Regions from separate parts of the Bradyrhizobium sp. USDA 4452 genome, predicted to be linked through region 1. Evidence: predicted binding sites of a transcription regulator. Region 1 holds the regulator's gene; each other region holds the start of a gene.

Region 1 (7,266 bases):
TTGTGCTCAGATGGGCTCTCCCATGGAGCCGACGTCCGAAACAGCTTGGCGAGCCTGAAATTGATCACCTTAGCCACGGTCGCCCTCCGGGAGCAGTGATGAGACGAGCGCCTCCATATAGGCCTCGTCGCAGCTCTGGCAGCCCTGATACCAATACTGATCGTGCTTGCACGTAGCCGGGCGATGTTGGCGTGGGTTGTCGTAGTTGCCCTCGGTGAAGTCCCGAATGCCCTTGATCGCTCGTTCTGTAAGGGCTTTAAGCCGCTCACATTCCTCGCGGACTTTAAAATAGCTCTCTCCGAGAACTTCGTAGTCCGCCCGTTGCTGCTCGATCACCTCATCGTCCAGCTTGATCAGAGCCGCGGCTCGGGCAAAAATATGATCGTTGCTGGTTGCTTGGCTGAGCAGCCGCTCGATCATCTCTTCGCGGAAGTCAACGGGGGCAGAGCTTGGTCGGCGCAGCGCGTCGATGACTAACCGAAATTCGTTATAGCTGAACGCGATACCAACCGCGTAGGGCGCTCGTTCAATCTTGTCAGCTAGCGCCTTGGCGCGCTCGATCCCGCCATATGATTTGATCAAGTCTGGGCTCCAATCATCAGCCATTTGCTGTCTCCGGCTGAAGGGATCGGTTGATCAACTTTACGACGATGTGTTCTATGGTGTTCCAGTGGGGTCCGCGTTCAATGATATTGTGCAACTCGTCCAGTTCTTCAAAGAGCCGGGTCTCCTGGGGTGAGCCGTTATTGTAGGAAATCTCTGCCATCCAGCGCTTCATGTGTTGCGGTCTCCCCATATGACGAAGTTCTTATCCAGATCAGGAAAAGCCGCATCGAGCATGCTCTCCAGCACCTCATTTGAGGTGGCCTGATCCTTGATCTTGTCGAGAAGCATTTGAACAGCCTCTTCGTAGGACACAGCGTGAGTGCTTTTCGTTCCCATCACAGTCACTCTTCCCTTCAGCGCCCTCCGGGCCATCAGTTCATCGATGGTCCCCATGAGGGCGATTTTTTCATTCTGCAAGCGCTGCCATTCGTCCATGCCGCTCATGCCGTCTCTCCCTTCGCCTCGAGCGGGAGAAGCCCAAAGCCGATTTCCAACTCGAACTGGATGGTTGCTCGCGCGGTCTCGAATTCTGCCATGCCTCCGTAGCCAGCACCCGCTATCGATTCCAAGAATGCATGGACTTGGTTCAAGGCGTCCCAGCGGCTAACGGAAGCGTAGATCGCTCCGTCGCTCGACGGCTTCATGTGGGCGACCAGATTGCGGTATTGCTCAAGCAAGAAATCGCGGTTCGCGATCATCTGTCGCAGGTCTTTTCCCGGATCGTCCCTCTTAAGAGGGCCCTCAGAAAATTCATGGATTGCTTCCATCAGCTCATTGAACTGTCTCTTTCCGATACCTTTGACGGCCTTAAGGCCATAAGGTCCCAACTCTCTCATCTTCTGAAATGAGGTAATATTCTCGCGCTTGAGAATATTGATTGTTCTTAGGCTAATAGCGAGATAATCGATATCGCATTGGTTCCAAAAACGCATCATTGCGTGCTATTCTCCAACAGCGATAGCTTCGTAAGCTGAGTAGGCTTCGTCTTCTGGAGAGACCCCCTTATCGCGCTCAAGATAGCAATCGTCGGCCATGTGATAGGCGATCTCGATCGCGGCGTCTGAATCCATGCCTCCCTTCTCAAAAAGAACGGCGACGGGACACACAAAGCGGTACTTCCAAACTCGCTCAGAAATTTCCATAGTTGTCTCCCATGGCGTCTTCAGTCCTCGCCCAATAGCTCATGTCAGCATCAGCGCATTCTTCGGGGCCTTCGTTGCGCTGATTTGCGTCCTCCCAATAGGATGGAGCAGTCTCATCGGCGTATTCCGCAACCGATGAGCCGTCGTCGAACTTCTCACCGATGGTTTCGAGCATGCGCGCCTTGAAGCGAGCGCAGAATTCTTCTTTGAGTATGGGCGTAGCTCTCATCGCTCCCCTCCCGCGATCACCGCGACACGGGGCTTCCAGGAGGGGAGCCAAGAGAGGTCGGGGTAGAGGTCGGCCAGTTCCTTGGCGGCCCGGCGCATGCTGAGGCCAAGCCGGAACGTCTGGTCAAAGCCGGGGTCTTCGCCGTAGGTGTCGATCGCCGTAATGATGATCGACTCCCGTGTCGTCCGGGCCAGATCGCCGGGGTGGCGGATGCGGTCGGAGTGGAGCCAAGTCTTGAGATCAGACAGGGAACGCGGCTGTGTCAGGGGCGCGCGCAAATCCGCGCATGTTGCCGAGTCGTTCACGGGGGTTTGCATATTGTCGTCGGTTTCCATGTCTCTATAGCCCTTTGAAAATAAGAGGAATTTCGTCTGGCGCTGGATTTAGTATGTTCCTGGTCAAGGAGTGGCTGGCAGCGGACGCCGATGCGCGGACCGCGACGGACGCCTCACTCGGTGAGGGTGTCTCCTGCGATCCGAGCGGCTGCGTGACCCAAGGTCCCGGCGGCGCCTTCGTCACCCTGGCGACCCGGTCCGAGGCGCTGACTGATGATTGCGAGCGCGCGGCGCTGATCGTGACCGCGCGGCCGGCACCGACGGACTGCGCGGCCTCGGTGATCGATGCCGAGCGGTTGCGGCGTCACGGCGCGCTGGTGCTGCGGCGCATCAGGGACGGCTACGCCATTGATGCCGTCAAGCCCGGCGGGATCGACCGGCCATGGTCGCCGGCGGTTCCCGGCGATGGCGAGAGCGAGACCACGCCGCGTGCGACCGCGACCGCGCCACGGCCCGCCGTCGATGCGACGCCGGCCGAGAGCGATTTTCAGGGCGAGGATTAGCCGTTGCCAGGCGAGGGTCCGGCCGGCAGCTCGAACAGGCCAAGATGATACTCGTCAGAGTCGGGGTCGGCATCGGGCTTCTTGACGAGGGTGAAGGAAGCCTCGGGAAACTGCTCCCAGACCTTCAGATCGTCAGCCGTTACCGTCAGCCAGCCGAACCGGAACATGTAGCGGCCCGGTTCCGTGACCCGTCCAGCCTTTTGCCAAGTGACCTTATCGACCACCGCGCACGTCCTCCGTGTACGATGATGCGCCAAGGTGGCCGCTGACGCAAATCTCCTTCTGCGCCCCGGAACCTGACGTCCGGGGTCGCTCCAAATCGCTTAGGTCACTCGCCGCCGGATGGTTCATCCCGCGGTGACGATGCGTTCAACCCAAAAACAGCGACGCGAATGCAGAGGGCCGCCGCTCCACAACCTTCGGCTTCTGCTCGACCGGCGGATGCAGTGCCGGCAATTGCAGCACGCTGACGCGTTGTCCCTCGACGAGCTGGGTCACCAGCACATGGCTGCCGTCGGGGAATTCGACCGCGTCATGATGGCGGTCGGGAACGTCGGGCTCGACTTCGTTGAACACGCCGACGCGGAAATTCATCGTCTTGGTCCAGATCCAGCGGCTGTCGTAGCGAACGTTCTCGGCGAAAGCGAGCTCGGTGCCCGGCAGCATGCAGACCGCGACGTTGGGATCGTTCTCCGAAGCAAAGCCGCGGGTCGACGTGCCGCGGAAAGTCGTGGTGATCAGCGTCTCTCCAACAATGGCGGGGCGCGACGCCACGGCGTGCAGACTATAGTCACACATCGGATGGCTCCTCTAATCGAGGTAGCGACCCGTGCCTCTCCTTGAGGCATAGGGCCTCTACCAGAGTGGACGATAGCGAACGAGTGTCTCCTCGTTTCTGGGCGATTGTACGACTGCTCGACCAACGCCCCCGATCACAAACACGCGACGCTGCGCGAGAGGTGTCGGAGCGCATCGGGCAACCAGCACGTTACGCTATCATGCAAGGAACGATCCGATGTGTCGCTCGTTCCCTGCCGCCGCAAGTATTTGAAAATCAGTACTTGCGATAGAGACCGATCAGCTTGCCCTGGATGCGGACCCGGTTCGGCGGCAGAATGCGCACTTCATAGGCGGTGTTGGCCGGCTCCAGCGCAATCGATGCGCCGCGGCGGCGGAAGCGCTTTAGGGTAGCCTCCTCCTCGTCGATCAGCGCCACCACGATGTCGCCGGTGTTGGCGACGTCGTTGCGCTGGATCAGCGCCATGTCGCCGTCGAGGATGCCGGCATCGACCATCGAATCGCCGCGCACTTCCAGCGCATAGTGCTCACCGGCGCCGAGCATGTCGGGCGGCACGCTGATGGTGTGGCTGCGGGTCTGCAGCGCCTCGATCGGCGTACCGGCGGCAATCCGGCCCATCACGGGGACCGCGACCGGACGGTTGCCGTCGTCCTCGGCGATCGGCGGGGTGCTGGCGCGCTTGCCGAGGGTGCCTTCGATGACGCTCGGCGTGAAGCCGCGGCGGCCGTTGCCGCCTCCGGCCGACAGCTCAGGGAGCTTGATGACCTCGATGGCGCGGGCGCGGTTGGGCAGGCGGCGAATGAAGCCGCGCTCCTCCAGCGCAGTGATCAGGCGGTGGATTCCGGACTTCGAGCGCAGGTCGAGCGCATCCTTCATCTCGTCGAACGAGGGCGGTACGCCGGCCTCCTTCAGACGTTCATTGATGAAACGCAGTAGTTCGTACTGTTTGCGCGTGAGCATCTCGAGTATTCCCCCGGTTGGTAGCGTCGTTCGATTCCGAGACTCTACAGGTGCGCCTGCAGGCGGGACCTGACCTCAGGAGCGCGGTGCTCAGTACAAGCGCTTCCTGGATGGTCTCCCGTTTGTAGACACCAGCACTCGAAACAAATCATGAACGGACACTATATGTTCGATATGTGTTCCGCAACCACTTAATTTCAGGTGAACGCGTTCTGCAACGCGTAATCGGCGGGCCGCGAAAGCCTCACTCCGGCAGCATCAGGATCTCGCATTCGTTGCCTGTGAGGGCGGCGGGCGCAAACGGCGGACGCACGAGAAGTGCGCGTGCCGCAGCGAGATTCCCGAGCAGCGAGGAGTCCTGCTGCATCACGGGCGTTGCGATCAGCGTGCCGTCTTCGCGCTCGTCGAGGCGCGCGCGCAGATAGTCCTCGCGCTGGTCGTTGGCAGCGAGGTCGCGGCCGAGCAGGGCGTTCGCGCGGGCATGATGGACAGTCTTTCGGCCGCTCAGCGCCCGAATCAAGGGCACCAGGAACAGGAAGGCGCAGACATAGGAGGACACCGGATTGCCGGGCAGGCCGATCACCCGCATCGGCCCCAACCGGCCATGCATCATCGGCTTGCCGGGCCGCATCGCGATCCGCCAGAACGCCATCTCGACGCCCTCGGCCTCCAGCGACTGCTTGACCACGTCGTGGTCGCCGACCGAGGCGCCGCCGGTCGTGATCAGGATGTCCGCGCCGGTGTCGCGGGCCCGCCGGACGCCGGCGGTGGTCGCCTCCACCGTATCGGCGGCAATCCCGAGATCGACGGTCTCGGCGCCTTCGGCGCGCGCCAGCGCCCGCAGCGCATAGCCGTTGGAATAGACGATCTGGCCGGGGCCAGGCTCCGAGCCCGGCATCACCAGCTCGTCGCCGGTCGCCAGCACCGCGACCTTCGGACGGCGGTGCACCGCAAGGTCCGGATAGTTCATGGCCGCCGCGAGCGACAGCGCGCGGTCCGAGAGGCGGCTGCCGGCTTCGAGCAGCACGTCGCCCTCACGGAAGTCGACGCCGGCGGGGCGGATGTGCCGTCCGGCGGCAGCCGGCTCGGTGATCGTGATGTGGTCGCCGTCGACGGTGGTGTCTTCCTGGATGATGACGGCGTCGGCGCCATGGGGGATCACGCCGCCGGTGAAGATCCGCACCGCTTCGCCCGGGCCAACCCTGCGCTCGAACGGCCGGCCGGCAGCGACTTCGCCGATCACCTTGAGCCGGGCCTTCAGATCACCGGCGTCCGCCGCGCGCACGGCATAGCCGTCCATCGCCGACATCGGCTGCGGCGGCTGGGTGCGGCGTGCGGCGAGGTCGCGCGCCAGGGTGCGATGGTAGGCGGCATCGAGCGCGACCATCTCCTCCGGCAGCGGGTTGGCGCCGGAAAGCACGGCGGACAGGGCATCGGCAACCGGCATCAGCGCCACGCTCAGAACTCCTCACGTCCTAATCACAGACCAAGTGCGGCCAGAGCCCTCGCCACGTCATCCGTCGATGTCACGTGGATGGCATGAAGGCCGCGCGCCCGCGCCCCTTCGATATTGGCGGCCAAATCGTCGAAAAACAGGATCCGCGACGCCGGCACGCCGATGGCTTTTACCACATGATCGTAGGCCTCGGCGTCGGGTTTCCGGTGCCCGATCGTCGAGGACAGGAAGACGGTGCGGAAATGGCTGAGCACCTCGGAATGGATCACGGAGAAATGCGCGACATGGGCCGGATTGGTGTTGGAGAAGGCGTAGAGCGGCATCCGCTGAGCGGCGGTCGCGAGCAGGGGGGCGATGCCCGGCATCTCGCCGGTGAAGATCGCGTTCCAGCCTTCGAGGAACTGCGCATCGGTGAGGTCGATGCCGAGCGTCCGGCGCAGGTTCGCGAAGAACGCTGCGTCGTCGATCCGGCCGATCTCGTGATGCTTGAAGCTGTCGTCGACGACGAAGCGCGTGGCAAGGTCGGCCGGCGCGCAGCCGGCATGCTGCGCCCAGTGCGCCATCACCTTCTCGAAGTCGATGTCGAGCACGACGCGGCCGATATCGAACAGCAGCACGTCGACGGAATCGGGAGAGAGTTGCGAGGTCATTGCGTGAAACTGTGTACGAGAATTGCCGGCGGGCGGCAATGTCCCCGATTTGTGCGGCAGGCATGCGACGACAGGGCAGGGTGTCGACCCTGCGGCCCGGGGTCGTGCGACAGTTGAGGCTTGGGGCAATCGGTCCTGGCCTTCGCCGGGACGACACTAAATGTGTGGCGCCGCCTGCATCCCGATCGTCGTCCCTGGCGAATGCCGGCAACCCAAAACCAAGGGCGCGTGTTGTCAATGAGGGCTGTGGCCCCGGCGTCGCGCAACAATCACCTTCAAGCGACTTGTTGCTTACCTCTCATATCCTGGAGAGCGCGAGGCCGAGGTAAGCGATCAGCGCGCCGGTGCTGAGAATGATGACGACGAGCGCCTGCTCCGAACGTGCTTGCAAGGTTTTTCGGCTCACGGCGATGACGCTCCATCCTTTAAAAAATCTATGGCCCAACTCACGTCGGCTGTTATCCGTTCCGGTTCCTGCCCGGGAACTTTGATGTCAGCTGAGCGGGCGCGTTGTAGTCGCTTCTCGTTGCAGGCCAGAAACGCGCAACGCCGCCCGCATTGAAATACGACGGGCGGCGTTGTTCGA
Region 2 (7,266 bases), 2.2 Mb from region 1:
TGCGGTGATGGGTGCTGGGGCCGAGCCGGTCCAGCGCCTCGAGATGCTCGGGGACGCCATAGCCCTTGTGCTGCTCGAACCCGTAGCCGGGGCAATCCAGCGCTAGCGCGCACATCAGGCGGTCGCGCGTCACCTTGGCGATGATCGAGGCCGCAGCGATCGAGGCCACGATGCCGTCGCCGCCGATCACCGCGTCGCAGTCGCAGGGCGTGGCGAGCTTGTCGCGGCCGTCGACGAAGACGTGCTTCGGCATTTCCGGCAGCGCATGCACCGCGCGCGCCAACGCCCACAGCGAGGCACGCAATATATTGTCGCGATCGATTCGCGCCGGCGAGGCCACCGCGACCGAGAACGCCGCGGTCGCGCAGATTTCCTCGAACAGCTCCTCGCGGCGCTCGGCGGTCAGCCGCTTGGAATCGTCGAGGCCCTTGGGAACGCGATTGGGGTCGAGCACCACGGCAGCGGCGACCACCGGACCTGCCAGCGGGCCCCGCCCGGCCTCGTCGCAGCCCGCGACCGGCCAGACGCCGCGCTTGATCAGCGCCCGCTCGCGCCGAAAGCTCGGCCGCGTCACGGCGATCACGCGCTTGCCCGGCGCGGCCGGTTCAGCCGACTTCTTCTTCGACACGCTTTTGGACTTATCCCGAATCATACGGGGATCGTGATCAAGCAAGGCCGCCGACGCAACCGGGAACCCGCTTCCCTTCCCCGCTATTCAATCCATATCTCTCTCTAATCCGGGATCGATACCCGCCCGTTTTCGAGAACCTCAAAGCCCGGTGCGCGCACCACTTCCCAGGCGTGGCCGTCGGGATCGCCGAAATAACCGCAATAGCCGCCATAGCTGGTCGGCTGCGCGCGCTTGAGCAGTTTGGCGCCTTTCGACAGCGCGAACGCCATCACGCGATCGACCTCGGCATCGTCATTGCAGTTCCAGGCAATCGAGACGCCGTGGAATGCGGCCGGCCGCGGCTGATCGGACAGTCCGGCGTCGTCGGCGAGCAGATGCCACGGGAACAGCCCGAGCACGCTGCCGCCGGTGTCGAAGAAGGCGACCTCCTCGCCGGTCGCGCGCATCTTCCTGGTGAAGCCGAGCGATTCGTAGAAGGCGATGCTGGCGCGCATGTCGCTGACGCCGAGCGTGAGGACGGTGAAGCGGGCGGTCGGGGCGTTACTCATGGTCGCACTCGCTGTTTTGACTTCTTCTTCGTAGCCCGGATGCAGCGAAGCGCAATCCGGGGAAGCTCTGGCCGCAGACACGAGACCCCGGATTTCGCGGAACCTGTCATCGGGCGCGCGTTCGCGCGACCCGTTGGCTGCATCCGGGCTACGGGTCTCACCTAAAACAAGCTGAGTTGCTCCCCGCTACGCTTCGGCTTGGCGAAGTGATCGGTGGTCAGCTTGGTGCGCCGCTTGTTGAGGCCGAGCTTCTCGCAGGCGATCTCGAAGCGGCGGCCGATCATCCAGGCCATCGGGCCAGTGCCCTTCATCCGTGTGCCCCATTGCGAGTCGTAATCGCGGCCGCCGCGCATGTCGCGGATCAGCGTGAAGACGTGGCGATAGCGATCCGGATAGTTCGCCATCAGCCATTCGCGGAACAGATCGCGGACCTCGAGCGGCAGCCGCAGCAGCACGTAGCTCGCCTCCTTGGCGCCGGCATGGGCTGCGGCATCGAGGATGCGCTCGATCTCGGAATCGTTCAGCGCCGGGATCACGGGCGCGACCATCACCGTGGTCGGGATGCCGGCATCGGCGAGCCGCTTGATCGCCTCGAGCCGCTTCGGCGGGGTCGCGGCGCGCGGCTCCATGGTGCGGGCGAGCTTCGGGTCGAGCGTCGTCACCGAGAGCGCGACCTTGGCAAGATTGCGCTTGGCCATCCGCGCCAGGACGTCGATGTCGCGGGTCACCAGCGCCGACTTCGTCACGATGCCGACCGGATGCCCGGCGCGCTCCAGCACCTCGAGAATGCCGCGCATGATCTTCCGGTCGCGCTCGATCGGCTGATAGGGGTCGGTGTTGGTGCCGATCGCGATCATCCGGGCCTCGTAGTCGGGCGCCGCCAGCTCCTTCTCGAGCAGCGCGGGCGCGTCCGGCTTGGCGAACAGTTTCGATTCGAAGTCGAGCCCCGGGGACAGGCCGAGATAGGCATGGGTGGGCCGCGCGAAGCAATAGACGCAGCCATGCTCGCAGCCGCGATAGGGATTGATCGAGCGGTCGAAGCCGATGTCGGGCGAGTCGTTGCGGGTGATCACCTTGCGCGAGGTGTCGAGCGCCACGCTGGTCGAAAACGGCGGCAGGTCCTCGAGGCTCTGCCAGCCGTCGTCGAAGGCAACCCGCGCCTCGGCCTCGTAGCGGCCACTGGCGTTGGACTGCGCGCCGCGACCGCGCCGTCGCTCGCGCTCGATCGCAACCGCAAGCTCGGGAAAGGGAGGGGGTGCACCCGCCGGGTTATCGGAGGGCGCCGTTACCGGCGGGTGCTTGAGGGCATGAGAGGATGCTCGGCTCATGTTTTGAAGCTAACATAGCTTTAGAACAAATCAAGAACATGAGCCGAGAAAATCCACAAAGTAATGGCGTAAAAATCTGCAGGCGAACAGGCTGCTTTGAATATGACAAGGTGATAACACGGCCTGAGTTCTCCAGTTTGAGCCATCGAAGCCTCAAAGTTCATGTTGAGCGTGATCATTCCAACCGACGGAGTCGAGCGCACCGCGGTCGCGACGCTCGCAGCGCTGGTGCCGGGCGCGGCCGCCGGCGTCGTCCGTGAGGTGCTGCTGGTCGACCGCACCGATACCGACGTGATCGAGCGCGTCGCCGACGTCGCCGGCTGCCACTTCCTGCGCTTCAAGGGCACGCGCGCCGCGGCGCTTGCGGCGGGCGCACGGCAGGCGCGCTCACCCTGGCTGATGTTCCTGCATCCGGGCGCGGTGCTCGATGCGGGTTGGATCGAGGAGACCACCCAGTTCATCCAGATGGTGGCGGCGAGCGGCAAGGACCGCGCCGGCATCTTCCGCTACGCGCGCGCCCCCTATACCGACCCCGGCCTCCGCGACGGCCTCAAATTCGTCGCCCGGATTATCGCCGGGCCCTCGGCCGAACAGGGCCTTCTGATCGCGCGCGAGCATTACGAGCGGATCGGCGGCTACCGGCCGGATGCCCGCCGCTCCGAGGCGCGGCTGCTGCGCCGGCTCGGCCGCTCATCCCGCACCATGCTGCGCAGCCGGATCATGGTCGCGTAAAATCGCTTGCAGTTTATTTGATTCCGTCAAATAATATGTTTGATGAAATCAAATTCCAATGACACCGCGCTCGAGAGCCAGGTCGCCGCGGTCCGCGGCTTCAGCCGGTTCTACACCCGCAAGCTCGGCATCATCGAGCCGAAGCTCCTGCACTCGACATTCACGCTGCAGGAAGCGCGGATCATCTACGAGCTCGCGCACCGCGAGACCTGCACCGCGACCGATCTGGTGCGCGATCTCGACCTCGATGCCGGCTTCGTCAGCCGCACGCTGACGGCGCTGCAACGCCGCAAGATCGTGACGCGCAAGCCGTCGAAGGCCGACAAGCGCGTCAACGAGGTGGCGCTCACCGCCAAGGGCCGCACCGCTGCCGCCGATCTCGACCGCCGCTCGCGCAGCGAGGTCGGGGCGCTCTTGAAGCAGATGGACGGCGACCGCCGCGCAGCCGTGGTGCGCGCGATGGGCACGATCGAGCAGTCGCTGGAGCCACCGGCCGAGAAGCCGGCGGCCTTCCTGCTGCGCAGCCACCGCGTCGGCGACATCGGCTGGGTGATCTCGCAACAGGGACGCGCCTACGCGGAGGAGTATGGCTGGGATATCAGCTACGAGGCGCTGGTGGCCGAGATCTGCGCGCAGTTTCTGCGATCGTTCGATCCGGCCTGTGAGCATTGCTGGATCGCGGAGGTTGACGGCGAACCGGTCGGCTCGGTCTTCCTGGTCAACGGCGGCAACGGGATCGCCAAGCTGCGGCTGCTGGCGGTCGAGGAGAAGGCCCGCGGGCTCGGCGTCGGCCGCGCTTTGGTCGACCAGTGCATCCGCTCGGCACGCGAGATGGGCTACAGGAAGATGACGCTGTGGACCCAGAGCATTTTGGTCGCCGCGCGCGGCATCTATGCGCGCGCGGGCTTTGAGCGGGTCAAGGAAGAGAAGCACCACAGTTTTGGCGTCGACCTGGTCGGGGAGACCTGGGAGATGGAGCTTTAGGACACCACATCCCCGTCATTCCGGGATGCGCCGTCAGGCGCAGGCCCGGAATCCATCGGGCCACAAAACCTGCGGCAAAATGGATTCCGGGCTCGCGCTTCGCGCGCCCCGGAATGACGATGGAGACTACGCGCTCGCGCCCTTCGCCTTGGCGCGGCGCAGGTGCTCGTCGAGCCGCGGCATGATCTCGACGAAATTGCAGGGCCGCGTGCGGTAGTCGAGCTGCGCGGCCAGGATGCCGTCCCAGCCGTCGCGGCAGGCGCCGGGCGAACCGGGCAGGCAGAAGATGAACGTCGCCCCTACGACGCCGGCGGTGGCGCGGCTCTGGATCGTCGACGCGCCGATCTTGGCGTGGCTCAACATGTGGAAGACGATCGAGAAGCCGTCCATCCGCTTCTCGAACAGCGGCTCGACCGCCTCCGGCGTCACGTCGCGGCCGGTGAAACCGGTACCGCCGGTGGTGATGACGGCATCGACGCCCGCGTCCGCGATCCAGCGCCGGATGACCGCGCGGATCGCCTCGACGTCATCGGTGACGATCTCGCGCGCCGCGAGCTTGTGGCCGGCCGCGGTGAGACGGTCGGCCAACGTGGTGCCCGATTTGTCATCCGCCAACGTGCGGGTGTCGGAAATCGTCAGCACCGCGATGTTGAGCGGGATGAAAGTTTTGGATTCGTCGATCGAGGACATCTCACACCTCTTTCCAAACCCACAGACGTCATCCTGAGGTGCGAGCGCTCGCGAGCCTCGAAGGATGGGCCACGGGCGTTTTATCCTTCGAGGCTCGCCGAAGAGGCGAGCACCTCCCGAGTGAGCGCGTTCGCGCTCATCCGGGGATGACGCGACGTAGAGCTACGCACCGCCGCCGAACGTGTTGCAGGCCTGCACCGTGCCCTGCTGGTAGCCGGTCATGAACCATTGCTTGCGCTGCGCGGCGGAGCCGTGGGTGAAGGAATCAGGCACCACCCTGCCCGTCGCCTGCCGTTGCAGCGTGTCGTCGCCGATCGCGTTCGCGGTGGTCAGCGCGGCGTCGATGTCGCCGGCCTCGAGGAAGCCCGGCCGCTTCTTCTCCTCGCGGTTGACCCAGACGCCGGAGAGACAATCGGCCTGCAACTCGACCTTGACCTGCAGCGCGTTGGCCTCGGCCTTGCTGCCGGCCTGCTGCTGCAACCGGTTCACCCGCGGGATGATGCCGAGCAGGTTCTGGATGTGATGGCCGGCCTCATGCGCGATGATATAGGCCGCGGTGAACTTGCAGGCGTTGCCCGAGCAGCCGCGGAAGCGCGTCTCGACCTCGCGGAAGAAACCTGTGTCGAGGAAGATGGTCTTGTCCGGCGGGCAGTAGAACGGTCCCATCGCCGACTGCGCCATGCCGCAGCGGCCGCCATTGGTGGCGTTGCGGAACAGCACGATCTTCGGACCGGTGTAGGACTGGCCTGAGGCCTGGAAGATCTCGCTCCAGCGATCGTCGATCTCGCCCAGGATGCCTGAGATCATACTCCCCATCTCGTCGGTCGGCGCGCCGCGCTTGACCTGGCCGCCCGACGCCTGCCGGTCGGTCTGATAGGTCGGCGCCTGGCCGCCGCCGGTGAGAATCTCGGCGCCGCCGATCAGGATGCGCGGATCGATGCCGAAAGCATAGCCGAGGAGGCCGAGCACGATGATGGTGCCGATGCCGAGCCCGCCACCGCCGCCCATCGGAATCCCGAAGCCACCACCGCCGCCGCCACCACTGTCGTCGCGACGATCTTCAATGTCGTCGCTGCGGCGGAAATCATCATAGCGCATGGCGGTTTCCCTTCATTCCGGTCGGCGCCCCAATGCGGGACACACCAACCTAAAATTTCCATTCTGTTAATCAATATCCTGCCCGGCAAAAATTGCCTAGTCCGTTGGACGCGCATCCTGCGCGCCGCGAAGAGTGCAAGCGGCGGGCAATTTACCGGCCGAATCGTGCCCGTTTGATGATCCGCAAAATTTTTCGCCGAACGCGCTGATGTTGCAGCACAACGCCAACGACACCGCGCCACGTCACGCAAAAGATGCAGCAATCTTTTGCATGAACATTTCCAATTAAGTCGATTTTTACTTTGCCGGGTCAATGTGACGCCAGTCGGTTGTTTAGTCCCGCGTCGCCGACAGCGTCGCCTGAGTCAGAGTTCTTGAGTCATGGTAGTGTCGCGTCGCGGGGCGTCTGCAAGGGCGCCCCGCACTAAATTTGAGAGTGCCCCGTCGAGCCACATCGTCATTGGCGATTGCGTGGCCGAATTATCGAAGCTTCAGGCCGGCTCGGTCGACCTAGTCTTCGCGGATCCTCCTTACAATCTGCAGCTCAAGGGCGATCTCAAGCGCCCCGACGAATCGCATGTCGATGCCGTCAACGACGACTGGGACAAGTTCTCGTCGTTCGCTGCCTATGACGATTTCACCCGCGCCTGGCTGCTGGCCTGCCGCCGCGTGATGAAGCCGTCGGCGACGTTGTGGGTGATCGGCTCCTATCACAATATCTTCCGCGTCGGCGCGATCATGCAGGACCTCGGCTTCTGGCTCCTGAATGACATCGTGTGGCGCAAGTCCAATCCGATGCCGAATTTCCGCGGCCGTCGCTTCACCAACGCGCACGAGACCATGATCTGGGCCGCGCGCGACGAGAAGGCCAAGGGCTACACCTTCAATTACGAAGCGCTGAAGGCGTCCAATGAGGACGTGCAGGCGCGCTCCGACTGGCTGATCCCGCTGTGCACCGGCGAGGAACGCCTCAAGGGCGAAGACGGCAAGAAGGTCCATCCGACGCAGAAGCCCGAGCAGCTGCTCGCCCGCGTGCTGCTGTCGTCGTCGAAACCCGGCGATCTCGTGATCGATCCGTTCAACGGCACCGGAACGACAGGCGCGGTCGCCAAACGGCTCGGTCGCAACTATATCGGCTTCGAGCGCGACCGGACCTATGCCGCCGCAGCGGAAGCGCGCATCGCCGCGATCGAGCCGCTGCCGGCCGAGACCTTGGCGCCGTTCATGACGGCGCGCGAGGCGCCGCGGGTGGCGT
Region 3 (7,266 bases), 3.8 Mb from region 1:
GTTTCTTGCGGCGATCTTCGCCGCGTCCGGCGCGCTCGCGCAGCAGAGCGACGCGCCACAGAAGCCCGGCAAGATGATCCACGCCGGCGACGTGCTGTCGGGGGAACTCGGCGTCATGAAGGTGCGCGACAACAAGAACCGCGGCAAGCGCGTCGCCACCTACCAGATCACCAGCGAGCCGCGCCGCCTGCCGCCGCCGAACGGCCTGTGCAATCTCGAAACCGGCCCTGAAACCTTCCAGCTCGTTCCAACCAACGACGCCCAGGCCGCGCAGCTCAAGAGCCTCTCCGGCAAGGCGATCTCGGTGAAGGTCGACGAGGTCACCTGCGCCAAGGACGCCGGCGAGATGAGCGAAGCCATCGTCACCAAGTGGAGCGTGGTGGCGAAGTAGGACCGCGCCTGTAGCCCGGATGGGAGCGCAGCGACGTTTCTTCTCCTTCCCCCTGCAAGGGGGAAGGTCGGGATGGGGGGCCGCCGCGAGCGACGCTGGGCGTGGAGAGACAAGATCCCCACCCGCTTTGCTCTGCGAGCAAAGCGACCTCCCCTTCAAGGGGAGGTTTGAGAGACTGCAATCCTGCGGCCGTTCCGTAGCCCGGCTAAACCCTCACCGGCCCCAGCTCATCGAAATGTCCGCGCCGCTGCAGCCAGGCGAGCAGGACCAGGCTCGGGATCGCGACCAGCACGCAGATCACGAAGAACATCTGCCAGCCGACCGCCTTCGCCACATAGCCCGCGCCCGACGACATATAGGTTCGGCCGACCGCTGCGAGCGCGGTGAGCAGCGCGTACTGGGTCGCGGTGTGCAGCGGATTGCGGCACAGCGCCGACAGATAGGCGACGAAGATCACGGTGCCGATCGCGCTGGTGAAATTCTCCGCGGTGATCGCAAGTGCCAGCGCCCATTGATCGACGCCGACATGCGCAAGCCAGGAGAACGAGAGGTTGGCGACCGCCTGCAGCACGCCGCCGATCCAGAGGCTGGTCGCCAGCGAATAGCGCCGCGCCACGAAGCCGCCGGCGAAGCCGCCGATCAGGGTCGCGGCAAGCCCGACGCCCTTCACGATCGCCGCGTAATCGACCTTGGAAAAGCCGATGTCGATCACGAACGGCGCGGTCATGGTGCCTGAAAATGCGTCGGTGAACTTGAACAGCACTACGAAGGCGAGCGCCGCGAAGGCGTCCTTGCGGCTGAGGAATTCGGAGAACGCACCGAGCGCCGCGTGCACCACGCGCTCCGCAGCGTTCTGCGCATGCGTCGCCGCCTCCGCGCCCTTCGATTGCGCCGGCTCTGTGGCCGCCAGCGCGGTGACGATGCCGATCACCACCAGCGCGGCCATCACCACATAGCCCCACATCCAGGCCGACGGGCGCGCCACGCCGGCGGACTCGAAACCGCTGACGATGAACAGCGCGCCGGCGGTCGAGACCAGCATGCCGATGCGATAGGCCGCGACATAGGACGCCATGCCGGCGGCCTGCTCGCTTTCCGGCAGGCTCTCGACGCGGAAGGCATCGACCACGATGTCCTGCGTCGACGAGGCCGCGGCGACCAGCAGCGCGGCGAACGCCGCGAACCATGGTGATCGCGCCGGGTCGGCCATCGCCAGCACCAGGATCGCCGCGATCAGGAGCAGCTGCGAGAACAGCAGCCAGCCGCGGCGGCGCCCGAAGACCTGCGTGAACAGCGGCACGTGCAGCGCATCGACCAGCGGCGCCCACAGGAACTTCAGCGTATAGGGCGTGCCGATCAGCGCCAGCAGCCCGATGGTGCCGAGATCGACCCCGGCCTCCTTCATCCACACCTGCAGCGTCGAGCCCGACAGCGCCAGCGGCAAGCCGGACGAGAAGCCGAGCAGCAGCACGATCAGCACCCGCGGCTGCAGGTACACCGCGAAGCTGTCGCGCCAGGAGGTGGGGGGCGGAGCGGCCTTTTCCGGTGGGGGCGCAGTCGCTTCGGGTGCGGTCATGAACTTCTGTTAGCAGATTCGAGCCGCAAAGACGGTGTCAGCTGAGCTTATGCCTACTCCCCTGCCTGCAGCTTGCGCGGGGCGGGGAACAGCTCGGACGTGCTGCCCTTGACGAAGCGCGGCACCTCGATCGGGGTCTCGGACTTGCTGAAATCGAGTTCCTCGATGCGGCCGGCGCGCTTTTCGATCTTGTCGGCGGAGATCAGGATCTGCCTGACATCCTCGTTGACCTGGCCGAAATGGGTCTGCAGCTTGAGCACACGCTCGCGCAGGCGGCCGAGGTCGTCACCAAGGTGCATCACCTCGTTGCGGATCTGGTCGGCGGCGTCGCGGATGCGGGCGTCCTTGAGGATCTGCTGCATCACCTGGATCGCCAGCATCAGGAGCGAGGGCGATACCAGCACGACACGGGCGCGATAGGCCTTCTGGATCACGTCGTCGAAGCCGTCATGGATTTCGGCATAGACCGATTCCGACGGCACGAACATCAACGCGGTGTCCTGGGTCTCGCCCGGGATCAGATACTTCTCCGCGATGTCGCTGACATGCTTCAGCACGTCGGCGCGCAGCCGCTGGCTGGCAAATTTGCGTTCCTCGTCGCTGCGCGCATCGTGCAGCGCGGTCATCGCTTCCAACGGAAATTTCGCGTCGATGCAGAGCGGGCGCTGGTCGGGCAGGAACACCACGCAATCCGGCCGCTTGCCCGACGACAACGTGTACTGGAACTCGAACGAGCCTTTCGGCATGCCGTCCTGCACGATCGCCTCCATCCGCGCCTGGCCGAACGCGCCGCGCGATTGCTTGTTGGCGAGCACGTCGCGCAACGTCGTCACCTGGGTGGTGAGCTCGTTGAGGTTCTTGTGGGCGTGGTCGATGATGCCGAGCCGCTCGTGCAGCACGCGCAGCGAATCCATCGTGTTGCGGGTGGTCTGTTCCATCGATTGGCCGACCCTGTGGGTCACCGAATCCAGCCGCTCATTGACCGCACGGGCCATCTCGGCCTGGCGGCCGGCCAGTGCCTGCCCCATTGCGTCGACTCGCCCGGAGGCCTCGCTCTGGGCCCGCAGCATGTCGGCCAGCCGCTCCTCCAACTCGTCGGCGCGAATGGCCTGTGCCATCGCGAGTTCCGCGCCGCGCCGGCTGGCGCGCGCGATCACTACGGCGATGGCAAGCAGCAGGATCAGCGCCAGCGCGCCAAGGCCGACCAATGCGTCGGAGACCCGGATCGGGAGGTCGCCAATCGTGAGCAGAATCTCGTTCATGCCGTCAGTTGTACCCGATTCGGCGCCACCATCGAACGAAAAGGGAACGTTTATGGTAAACACTCCCTCAAATCTCCTGGTTAACACCGCCTGAAGAAACGTGGTTGAGGCCGTCTTAACCGGTTCCCGAACGCATTGACCGCATCAGGCCCGCGGCTTAAATCGCCGCCATGGCATTACGAGAAATCATCATCCTGCCGGACAAGCAGTTGCGTCTGGTGTCGAAACCGATCGAGAAGGTGACGCCGGAGATCCGCAAGCTCGCCGACGACATGCTCGAGACCATGTATGACGCGCCCGGCATCGGGCTCGCGGCGATCCAGGTCGCGCAGCCGCTGCGGCTGATTACCATGGACCTCGCCAAGCGCGACGAGAACGGCGAGACCACGCCGCAGCCGCGGGTATTCATCAACCCGGAGATCATCTCGCATTCGGAAGAGCTGTCGGTCTACGAAGAGGGTTGCCTGTCGATCCCCGAATATTACGAGGAGGTCGAGCGCCCGGCGCGGGTGCGCCTGCGCTTCACCGACCTCGACGGCAAGCTGCACGAGGAGGATGCCGAGGGGCTCTACGCCACCTGCATCCAGCACGAGATCGACCATCTCAACGGCGTGCTGTTCGTGGACTATTTGTCGAAGCTGAAGCGCGACCGCGTCTTCAAGAAGTTCGAGAAGGCCGCCAAGCGCGCGGCGGAGTGAAGCCGATTATCAGTGCTGCCTCATACTCGATCGGCCCTCTCCCCCCTTGCGGGGGAGAGCTGGAGAGAGGGGTAGCCACGAGCACCGACCATGGGGCTCACCCCTCTCCCTAACCCTCCCCCGCAAGGGGGAGGGAACGCATCGAGTTCTGGTCATGCCTCTTCGCCTGATCTTCATGGGCACGCCCGATTTCGCGGTGCCGACGCTGCTGGAGCTGGTGGCCCATGGCCATGAGGTCGTGGCGGTGTATACCCGCGCGCCGAAGCCGGGCGGCCGGCGCGGCCTGCAATTGCAGCCGACGCCGGTCGAGCAGGAGGCGCGCCGCCTCGGCATTCCCGTGCTGACGCCGAAGACCCTCAAGACTCCGGAAGCGCTCGACGAATTTCGCGCGCACGACGCCGATGCCGCCGTCGTCGTCGCCTATGGCATGATCCTGCCGCAGGCGATCCTGGATGCGCCGAAGCTCGGTTGCTTCAACCTGCATGCTTCGCTGCTGCCGCGCTGGCGCGGCGCCGCGCCGATCAACCGCGCCATCATGGCGGGCGACGCCGAGAGCGGCGTGATGGTGATGAAGATGGATGTCGGCCTCGACACCGGCGACGTCGCGATGGCCGAGCGGCTGCCGATATCAGACAGCATGACGGCATCCGACCTGCACGACGCGCTGGCGCCGCTCGGCGCCGATCTGATGGTGCGTGCGATGGGCGGGCTGCAGCGCGGCGGCTTGCAGCTGACCAAGCAGAGCGAGCACGGTGTCACCTATGCCGCCAAGATCGAGAAGGCCGAGGCGCGGATCGACTGGACGCAGCCGGCGCGTGCGGTGCTGCGCCACATCCACGGGCTGTCACCGTTTCCGGGCGCCTGGTGCGAACTCGCGGGCGAGGGTGAGCCGGTGCGGCTGAAGATCCTGCGCTGCGAACTGGCGAAAGGCTCGGGCGCGCCGGGCGATGTGCTCGATGATAATCTTGCGATCGCCTGCGGCGACGGCGCGATCCGAATCCTCGAACTGCAGCGCGCTGGCAAGGCGCCGATGAAGGCGGCGGATTTTCTGCGCGGCACGCCGCTGAAGCCGCCTGCGCGGCTCGCCTGATGCCTCGCTACAAGCTCACCATCGAATATGACGGCACGCCGTTCTCCGGCTGGCAGATCCAGGATACCGCGCCGACCGTGCAGGGCGCGCTGGAGGCGGCGGTCAAGGCGATCTGCGGCGAGGACGTGCGCGTCCATGGCGCCGGGCGTACCGATGCCGGCGTGCACGCCCGCGGCCAGGTCGCGCATTGCGACATCGCCAAGCAGTTTCCGCCCGGCCGCTTTCGCGACGGGCTGAATGCGCATCTACGGCCGAATCCGATCGCCGTGCATGCAGCCGAGATCGTATCGGACGATTTCGAGGCGCGGTTCTCGGCGATCAAGCGGCACTATCTCTATCGCATCGCCAACACGCGGGCGAACCTCGCGCTCGACATCGGCCGGGTCTGGCGCGTGCCGCGCGCGCTCGATGCTGGCGCGATGCACGAGGCCGCGCAGCGGCTGCTCGGCAAGCACGATTTCACCACCTTCCGCGACACCGAATGCCAGGCCAGATCGCCGGAGAAGACGCTCGACCAGCTCGACGTCACGCGTGAGGGCGACGCCATCAACATCGTGACGTCGGCGCGCTCGTTCCTGCACAGCCAGGTGCGCTCGATGGTCGGATCGCTGGTCTGGGTCGGCGAGGGTCGCTGGAGCGCGGACGATCTCTTCGGTGCGCTCGCCGCCCGCAACCGCGCCGCCTGCGGCCCCGTCGCGCCGCCGGACGGGCTCTATCTGATGCGGGTGGATTATTAGGCGGTCGCCTTACACGCTGTATCTGGTGCGGATGGCCTGTTAGTGGCCCCAATCCCTACGGTGCATGGGGTTGTTTTCGATGTTTTGGTCCAGCCGGGCGGCTGGCCCTATGCAAAATACCGGTCCAGCACGCCGCGATAGATCTTGGTCAGCTTCTCGAGGTCGGCCACCGGCGTGCGCTCGTCGATCTGGTGCATGGTCTGGCCGACCAGGCCGAACTCGATCACCGGGCAGTAGCTCGAGATGAAGCGTGCGTCCGAGGTGCCGCCCGAGGTGGAGAGCTCCGGCTTGCGGCCGGTGACCTCCTCGATCGCGGCGACCGCGAGATCGGTGAACGGGCCGGGCTGGGTCACGAACACGTTCGAGTTCGACGGTTGCCAGTCGATGTGGGCGCGGATGCGGTTGCCGCAGGCTTTTGCCAGCCGCGCATCGACCAGCTGCCGCAGGCTCTCCTGGGTGTGGTTGTCGTTGTAGCGGATGTTGAACTTGGCCCGTGCCTGGCCCGGGATCACATTGCTCGCGGTGTTGCCGACATCGACCGTGGTGAATTCGAGGTTGCTGGCCTGGAATTGCGCGCTGCCGTGATCGAGCGGCTCGTCGCTCAGCGCCACGATCAGCCGCGAGATATCCGGCACCGGGTTCGAGGCGCGGTGCGGATAGGCGACATGGCCCTGCACACCGTCGACGACCAGTGTGCCGGATTGCGAGCCGCGCCGGCCGATCTTGATCATGTCGCCGAGCACCTCGACATTGGAGGGCTCGCCGAGCACGCAATGGTCGAACTTCTCGCCGCGCTCGGCGCACCATTTCAGCAGCTTGACGGTGCCGTTGATCGAGACGTCTTCCTCGTCGCCGGTGATCAGGAAGGAGATCGAGCCGTTTGGCTTGCCATCGTGGTCCTTGAGATACTGCAGCACCGCGGCGACACTGCAGGCGATGCCGCCCTTCATGTCGACGGCGCCGCGGCCGTAGAGATAGCCGTCCTTGACCTCGCCGGAGAACGCGCCGAGGGTCCACGCCGCCTCATCGCCGGGCGGCACCACGTCGGTGTGGCCGGCGAAGGTGATATGCGGCACTGATGAGCCGATGCGGGCATAGAGATTGTCGATGTCGGCGGTGCCGGGCTCGGAGAACGTCACGCGGTGGACGTCGAAGCCAGCGCTTTTCAGCAAATTTTCGAGCACGGCAAGCGCGCCGGCGTCGGCCGGGGTGACGGAGCGGCAGCGAACCAGATCGCGGGTAATCGAGACAGCATCACTCATGCGCCTCGCATAACACGTCACACCGCGGCTGGACCAGCGTTGTGCGGCATCATTCGAGCTCGCCCTGCTGATCCCAGCCCTGCGTGGAGTGCGACCCGCTGTCGCGGTCGCTGCCTCGCCGCACATGGATTATTCCAAGAGTGACGGGATAACGACTCGCCGTGGCGTTCTTAGTCCCGCAGCAGCTCGTTGATGCTGGTCTTGGCGCGGGTGCGCTCGTCGACGCGCTTGACGATCACGGCGCAGGCGG
Region 4 (7,266 bases), 180 kb from region 1:
CCGGCGAAGGCGTTGAGTTGGTCCACCATCGTGTTGATGGTGTCCTTCAGCTCGAGAATCTCGCCGCGCACGTCGACCGTGATCTTCTTCGACAAGTCGCCGTTGGCGACCGCGGTGGTGACCCCGGCGATGTTGCGGACCTGCGCCGTCAGGTTCGACGCCATGAAGTTGACGTTGTCGGTCAAGTCCTTCCAGGTGCCGGCAACGCCGAGCACGTTGGCCTGGCCGCCGAGCTTGCCTTCGGTGCCGACCTCGCGCGCCACGCGCGTCACTTCCGAGGCGAAGGCGTTGAGCTGGTCCACCATCGTGTTGAGCGTTTCCTTCAGCTGAAGGATCTCGCCCGACACGTTCACCGTGATCTTCTTCGAGAGGTCGCCGCCGGCGATCGCGGTCGCGACGTCGGCGATGTTGCGGACCTGCGCGGTCAGGTTCGACGCCATGAAGTTGACGTTGTCGGTCAGATCCTTCCAGGTGCCGGCGACGCCGGGCACCTGGGCCTGACCGCCGAGCTTGCCTTCGGTGCCGACCTCGCGCGCCACGCGCGTCACTTCCGAGGCGAACGAGTTGAGCTGGTCCACCATCGTGTTGATGGTGTCCTTCAGTTCGAGAATTTCGCCTCTGACGTCCACCGTGATCTTGCGCGACAGGTCGCCGCGCGCCACGGCGGTGGTCACGTTGGCGATGTTGCGGACCTGGGCGGTCAGGTTGCCGCACATCGCGTTCACGGAGTCGGTCAGGTCCTTCCAGGTGCCGGCGACACCGGGCACGATCGCCTGGCCGCCGAGCTTGCCGTCGGTACCGACCTCGCGCGCCACGCGCGTCACTTCCGAGGCGAATGAACGCAGCTGATCGACCATCGTGTTGATGGCCTCTTTCAGCTGCAGGATCTCGCCGCGGACGTCGACCGTGATCTTCTTGGACAAGTCGCCGTTGGCGACCGCGATCGTCACCTCGGCGATGTTGCGGACCTGGCCGGTCAGATTGTTGGCCATCGAGTTGACGCTCTCGGTCAGGTCCTTCCAGACGCCGGTCACTTCCGGCACCTGGGCCTGGCCGCCGAGCTTGCCCTCGGTGCCGACCTCGCGGGCAACGCGGGTGACTTCCGAGGTGAACACCGAGAGCTGCTTGATCATCGTGTTGACGATGTTCGCCGACTGCAGGAATTCGCCGCGCAGCGGCCTGCCCTCGACGTCGAGCTGCACGGTCTGCAGCAGGTCGCCCTGTGCCACCGCGGCGACCGCCCGGGTGACTTCGCGGGTCGGCCACAGCAAATCGTCGATCAGCGTGTTGACCGAGCTCTCCATATCGGCCCAGGCGCCGCTGGCGAGGCCGAAATTGACGCGCTGGCGGGTCTGTCCCTCGCGGCCGACGACCTGTCCGACGCGCGCCAATTGCTGGGCCATGCGCTCGTTGGCGGCTGCGATTTCGTTGAAGGCGTCCGCGATCTTGCCGTCGATACCGAGATAGTCGCCACGCATCCGGACCGAGAAGTCGCCGCCGCGCATCGCCTGCAGCGATTGCAGCAGATCGTGCGAGGAGTCGAGGCTTCCATTCGATGGTTGGGCGCGGCGTGTATCAGCACGGGGACGAGGCGGCGAACCGAGATCGGTCATGGAATTTCCCCTACGCGCTGGCCACGAATCCGGAGACTCGGAAAGGCCAGTGTGACCATAAGAAGGACTGCCTTTGATCTATTCAAGCGGGAAAACGCCAAAACCACGATTTGTGACGCAAACCGAGGACCTTAATCGCCAACGGAACCAAAGGTTCCAATGCTCATTGGAACTTTTCGCCGGCCGGCGGCAGCCTAAGGTCTTGCTCGGTCCGCGCGGCCGCGTGCGAGCGTCTCGGAACATCGGCCCGCGCCCGGCGTTTAGCGCGGGGCAGGACTGACAATGATCAAGCAAACAGATCGTCTCAAGCGGGACATTTTCGAAAGCGAGCGCAGATTTCGGCTGTTGGCCGGAGGAGCGATCGACTACGCCATCTGCATGCTTGGCGCCGATGGCCGGGTGACCAATTGGAATAAGGGCGCCGAGCGGATCACCGGCTATTCGGCCAAGGCGATCCTCGGTAAGCACTTCTCGATCTTCTATCCCGATGATGATCGCGACTCGGGTATCCCCGCCAGGGCGCTGCAAGTCGCACGCAAGGAAAAGCATGTGGCTGCCGAAGGCTGGTGGGTCCGCAAGGATGGATCACAATTCTTCGCCGCTGTCGTCATCGACCCGGTTTACGAGAAGCGCAGGCTGGTCGGCTACGCGATGGTCATCCGCGACATAACCGAGCGGCAGCAGGCGCGCGCGGATCTCGAGGCCAGCGAAAGCCAGTTTCGTCTGCTGGTCAGCAACGTCACTGATTATGCGCTGTATATGCTGACGCCGGACGGCATCGTCGCCAACTGGAACACCGGCGGCGAGCGCATCAAGGGCTACTCCCCCGCCGAAATCATCGGCCAGAGTTTCGCGCGATTCTACACGCCGGCCGACCAGGCCGCGGGCAAGCCGGCCCGTGCGCTCAAGATCGCCGAGGAAAGCGGACACTATGTCGAGGAAGGCTGGCGGGTGCGCAAAGACGGCTCGTTCTTCTGGGCGAGTGTCGTAATTGATCCGATCCGCGACAACCACGGCAAGCTGGTCGGCTTCGCCAAGATCACTCGGGACATCTCCGAGCGCCGCGAAGCCCAGCAGAAGCTCGAGCAGGTGCAGCGTCAGCTCGCGGAATCGCAGAAGATGGATGCGCTGGGCCAATTGACTGGCGGGGTCGCGCACGATTTCAACAACTTGTTGATGATCATTTCAGGCAATTTGCACCGGATCAAACGCGAGGTGATGAGCGAACGCGGCCGGCTTGCGCTAGGCGCGATCGAAACCGCATCGCAGCGTGCGGCATCGCTGACCAGCCAGCTCCTCACCTTCGCACGCAGGCAAAGCGTCAACCCACAGTCCATCAACGTTACCGACAGGATCACGTCGCTGCGTGAGGTCTTGATCAGCGCGCTTGGCGGCGCGATCCGGCTCGACATTGATGTCGAGCCGGCCGTCTGGCCGGTTTTCGCCGATCCGACCGAGTTCGAGACGGCGCTGATCAACCTGGTGGTCAATGCGAGAGACGCAATGGTCGACGGCGGAACTCTCACCATCGCTGCCCGCAATGTGCCTCACCAGGCCCAGGTCGTCGTGAGCGTGACCGACACCGGCGCAGGCATTCCCGACGACGTCCTGAGCAAGGTCTTCGATCCATTCTTCACCACGAAGCCGGTCGGCAAGGGCACCGGCCTCGGACTGTCCCAGGTTCACGGCTTCGCCCACCAGGCCGATGGCCGAGTCGAAATCAGGAGCGCGCTGGGCAAGGGTACCACGGTCAGCATCTATCTCCCCCGGGGAACCGGCAGCGCCGCGATTGCCCCGGTCGACGCTACGGAGCATGGCCCGGCCACTGTTCTGTTGATCGAGGACAATCCCGCGGTCGCGGACGCAAGCATGGGTCTGCTCGAGCAACTCGGCTACGCGGTGCGCTGGGTGTCAAGCGCGGAGGCAGCCTTGTCGGAGATCGATGCAAACGGGATCGACGTGGTGTTCAGTGACATCGTCATGCCTGGCCGGATGGATGGGCTGAAGCTGGCGCGTACGATCCGGGACAGGAAGCCCGATCTTCCGATCCTGCTAACGACAGGCTACAGCGACAGTGCACGCAACGTCAGGTCCGATTTCCCGGTGCTGCGCAAGCCGTATCACATACACGACCTCAGCCGCGAACTCTCGAAGCTGACAGGGCAACGATCTGAAAGTCTGTCAGGCGAGATTGATCCCGCAGGGCAAGATGCGCCGAGCAGCGCGCGAGCACGTCGGTAAGAAGAACTTAAGGTTGCTTGTCCGGCCAGCTTCGCCGCACCAGCAGCACCCGTTCAATGCGGCTGCACTGCTCGCAGCGGTATTGGAGAATATCCCTGCCCTTGCTACCCGGAGAGCTGCTCTCAAGCCGCATCGTCCTGATGCAGCTGATGCACGAGATCAGCGTCAGCAGCGGACTGCGATCGTCATTCATCGATTCCCGCGGCGGCGCGGTCGGATCGGCGATCATGGCGCTGGGCGATGCTATGGTGTTGGCTCTCACCACAAGAAAATGCCCACCCCGTGGCTCGGGTTCCCGTCTCGAAACCAGATTTGGGCGCGGGCCCACGCGACGCGCCCGCCCGCTCGTTCGGGTCGATCAAACCCTCGCGTTGCTGTGGCCCGGCCTCCCCTTGCCCTTGTCCGATTTGGCGTGGCTCGGCTTGGCGGTTGCGACCGGACGATCGCCGTAGCTTCGGCTCAGCCGCTCCCGAACCGTGGGGAGACGCTCGCCGCCGCCGGCGGCCTTCCAGCGGCCGACGAGCTCGGCCACTTCGGCGCGCATCGCCATCAGCCGGTATGACGCCTCGCTGCAATCCAGATCGCGGTTGACCTGGTCCCGGATCGACGCCTCGACCAAGGTCATCTCAGCGCGCAAAGTGCTGATCCTGCGACGAATTTCATTGATCTTGTTGTCCATGGCTTGTTAGAACAAAAATAGAACATATTGTCAAGTCACGATCCGGCAAGCGAGGTGAGCGATGAGCATGGCAGCGGTGAGATTTGGCGGGGTTGCGGAGCGGCTTGGCGGGCTGATGTCGCGTGCCCAGGCGCTGCGGTTGAGGAGCCTGGCCGAGGAGGCCTATCAGCCGAACCAGTACGCGCGCGACCTGACATCGGAGGAAGCCGAACGGCGCATCGATGCCCTGAAGGCGGAGATCGCACTGGCGGATTCTTTCTGAACCACCGCACCGGCCGAGCCGGACACTCCCTTAAGGCTTTGATATAGCGGCGCAGCCAGCCCTGTTCTGGTATTGCTGCTTGGGTCTTTGGGGGAGCTTTCGTGCTGGAGTTGGAGAAGCGGTCGCCGCTTGCGTTCCCGATCACGCTGAAAGACGGGCGAACGCTCGCAACCGTCGGCGACGCGGCGGACTATTTGTCAGCATTGAACGTGGATCAGCGCGAGCGCGGGTACTGGAAGATTGCGATCCTGATGTTCAACAACGCCATGCGCGAGCCCAGCTATCTGAGGATCGCAACGATCAACTTGCGCTCTGCCCTTGTGTACGATCGCCTCGCTGACGACGACGGCCAGTGATTGTGGTTTTGCAGCTACAGCCGAATCGGCGCGCCTTTCGTAAAGCCCGCTCGTTATGGCCGCAAACAAGGTAACGGCGGTACACGCGACGGCCGGGTGCGCATTGCGCTTTCGGCCGGACTCTCGGGCCGCCTCGGAGGGCCAAGGCGGCCCATTTCTTTTCAAAGCAATTTGGCGCGGACGAACAGCGTCCGGAGCGCGTTGGTTGCCTGCACCGTCAGCATGGCATTGCCGGCTGCGCGCTCCAGCGCGACCAAGGCATCGTCATGCAGTGAGCGGAACTCCATCCATTCGACGGCGCTGAGATTGCTGATGAAGCGATAGGCTTGGCCAACGGTCGCGAGCGTTACCGTCTCGCCGTTCAGCCGCACCTTGAATGTCGCCTTCAGCGGCGTGTCGGATTTGGAAGGGTCACCCATGGCGCGGTTGTGCGCCGTGCCGCGTTAATGTCAATCTAATTTCTCTGCTCGGACGCGGGTGCGCCGGCCCCACTGAATCGCAATGTCTGTTAGCGTTTCGTGGGGGTGATTCGTGCCTGATCTTGCCAACACAGCCTATCTCGATGCGCTCAATTCCGAGCAGCGCCGCGCCGTCGAGCACGGCGTCGGCAAGGACGGCATTGTCGGCGCGCCGCTGCTGGTGATCGCCGGTGCAGGCTCCGGCAAGACCAACACGCTCGCCCATCGGGTCGCGCATCTGATCGTCGCGGGTGCCGATCCGCGCCGCATCCTGTTGATGACCTTTTCGCGGCGCGCCGCCGCCGAGATGGCCGGCCGTGTCGAGCGCATCGCGCGGCGCGTGCTCGGCGATCGCGCCTCGATCATGACCGATGCGCTGAGTTGGGCCGGCACCTTCCACGGCATCGGCGCGCGGCTGCTCCGTGAATTCGCCGAACGTATCGCGCTCGACCCGGCCTTCACGATCCATGACCGTGAGGACTCCGCCGACCTGATCAACCTGGTCCGCCACGATCTCGGCTTCTCCCGCACCGAAAGCCGGTTCCCGACCAAAGGCACCTGCCTTGCGATCTATTCGCGCTGCGTCAACGCGGAGATGCCGATCGAGGCCGTGCTGGGCCAGTTCTTCCCGTGGTGCTCCGGCTGGGCCAGCGAGTTGAAGCAATTGTTCGCGGCCTATGTCGAAGCCAAGCAGCGCCAGAACGTGCTCGATTATGACGACCTCCTGCTCTACTGGGCGCAGATGGTGACGGATACGGCGCTCGCAGAAGAGATCGGCGGCCGCTTCGACCATGTGATGGTCGACGAATATCAGGACACCAACCGCCTGCAGTCCTCCATCCTGCTCGCGCTCAAGCCGGCCGGACGCGGGCTCACCGTCGTCGGCGACGACGCACAGTCGATCTACTCGTTCCGCGCCGCCACCGTGCGAAACATCCTCGACTTCCCGAGCCAGTTCAGCCCGGCCGCCGAGATCATCACGCTCGACCGCAACTACCGCTCGACGCAGCCGATCCTGTCGGCCGCCAATGGCGTGATCTCGTTCGCCAAGGAACGCTTCACCAAGAACCTGTGGACCGATCGGACCTCGACCCGCAAGCCTCTGCTCGTCACGATCCGCGATGAAGCCGACCAGGCCCGTTACATCGTCGAGCAGGTGCTGGCCAACCGTGAGGAAGGCACGCTGTTGAAGCATCAGGCGGTGTTGTTCCGCACCTCATCGCACAGCGGACCGCTGGAGGTCGAGCTGACCCGCCGCAACATTCCGTTCGTGAAATTCGGCGGCCTCAAATTCCTCGACGCTGCGCACGTCAAGGACATGCTGGCACTGCTGCGCTTCACCGCCAATCCGCGCGACCGGGTCGCCGGCTTTCGCATCCTGCATCTGTTGCCCGGTGTCGGGCCGGCCTCGGCGCAGCGCGTGCTCGACCGCATGAGCGAGGCGGCCGATCCGATCGCCGCGCTCGCAGCGCTGCCCGCCCCGCCCCGCGCCGGCGCCGACTGGCGGCTGTTCGTCGAGGCAATCGAGAACCTCCGCTACTCGGAATGGCCTGTCGACGTCGAACGCGCGCGCCTGTGGTACGAGCCGCATCTCGATCGCATCCACGAGGACAGCGAGGTGCGCCGCGCCGACCTCATTCAGCTCGAGCAGATCGCC

What was found. Region 1 encodes LexA, which represses DNA repair genes until DNA is damaged. Its sites were predicted from a motif close to TGTTCNNNNTGTGTTCNG; they were not measured.
Region 2: the regulator LexA is predicted to act here: its motif matches at 2,529-2,546, upstream of ACVISU_RS10885 (PA0069 family radical SAM protein).
Region 3: the regulator LexA is predicted to act here: its motif matches at 3,261-3,278, upstream of ACVISU_RS18645 (DNA recombination protein RmuC).
Region 4: the regulator LexA is predicted to act here: its motif matches at 4,541-4,558, upstream of ACVISU_RS01245 (DUF3072 domain-containing protein).

The regions. Positions count from the first base shown of each region.
Region 1 is NZ_JBSSGK010000001.1:40,532-47,797, forward strand. It holds gene ACVISU_RS00340 (hypothetical protein) at 1-77, opposite strand, end outside; gene ACVISU_RS00345 (hypothetical protein) at 70-606, opposite strand; gene ACVISU_RS00350 (hypothetical protein) at 599-778, opposite strand; gene ACVISU_RS00355 (hypothetical protein) at 775-1,050, opposite strand; gene ACVISU_RS00360 (DNA-directed RNA polymerase subunit alpha C-terminal domain-containing protein) at 1,047-1,541, opposite strand; gene ACVISU_RS00365 (hypothetical protein) at 1,548-1,748, opposite strand; gene ACVISU_RS00370 (hypothetical protein) at 1,735-1,977, opposite strand; gene ACVISU_RS00375 (hypothetical protein) at 1,974-2,312, opposite strand; gene ACVISU_RS00380 (hypothetical protein) at 2,366-2,815, shown strand; gene ACVISU_RS00385 (hypothetical protein) at 2,812-3,039, opposite strand; gene ACVISU_RS00390 (hypothetical protein) at 3,185-3,613, opposite strand; gene lexA (transcriptional repressor LexA) at 3,870-4,574, opposite strand; gene ACVISU_RS00400 (molybdopterin molybdotransferase MoeA) at 4,819-6,030, opposite strand; gene ACVISU_RS00405 (HAD family hydrolase) at 6,054-6,680, opposite strand.
Region 2 is NZ_JBSSGK010000001.1:2,275,738-2,283,003, forward strand. It holds gene ACVISU_RS10875 (ribonuclease HII) at 1-652, opposite strand, end outside; gene ACVISU_RS10880 (VOC family protein) at 733-1,179, opposite strand; gene ACVISU_RS10885 (PA0069 family radical SAM protein) at 1,341-2,507, opposite strand; gene ACVISU_RS10890 (glycosyltransferase) at 2,670-3,239, shown strand; gene ACVISU_RS10895 (bifunctional helix-turn-helix transcriptional regulator/GNAT family N-acetyltransferase) at 3,282-4,223, shown strand; gene moaB (molybdenum cofactor biosynthesis protein B) at 4,350-4,913, opposite strand; gene ypfJ (KPN_02809 family neutral zinc metallopeptidase) at 5,076-6,011, opposite strand; gene ACVISU_RS10910 (site-specific DNA-methyltransferase) at 6,393-7,266, shown strand, end outside.
Region 3 is NZ_JBSSGK010000001.1:3,861,846-3,869,111, reverse strand. It holds gene ACVISU_RS18655 (hypothetical protein) at 1-391, shown strand, start outside; gene ACVISU_RS18650 (AmpG family muropeptide MFS transporter) at 597-1,967, opposite strand; gene ACVISU_RS18645 (DNA recombination protein RmuC) at 2,021-3,229, opposite strand; gene def (peptide deformylase) at 3,400-3,927, shown strand; gene fmt (methionyl-tRNA formyltransferase) at 4,082-5,017, shown strand; gene truA (tRNA pseudouridine(38-40) synthase TruA) at 5,017-5,754, shown strand; gene dapE (succinyl-diaminopimelate desuccinylase) at 5,862-7,016, opposite strand; gene dapD (2,3,4,5-tetrahydropyridine-2,6-dicarboxylate N-succinyltransferase) at 7,187-7,266, opposite strand, start outside.
Region 4 is NZ_JBSSGK010000001.1:223,825-231,090, forward strand. It holds gene ACVISU_RS01225 (HAMP domain-containing protein) at 1-1,613, opposite strand, end outside; gene ACVISU_RS01230 (PAS domain S-box protein) at 1,896-3,854, shown strand; gene ACVISU_RS01235 (hypothetical protein) at 3,862-4,083, opposite strand; gene ACVISU_RS01240 (hypothetical protein) at 4,213-4,491, opposite strand; gene ACVISU_RS01245 (DUF3072 domain-containing protein) at 4,595-4,795, shown strand; gene ACVISU_RS01250 (hypothetical protein) at 4,897-5,151, shown strand; gene ACVISU_RS01255 (hypothetical protein) at 5,313-5,570, opposite strand; gene ACVISU_RS01260 (ATP-dependent helicase) at 5,683-7,266, shown strand, end outside.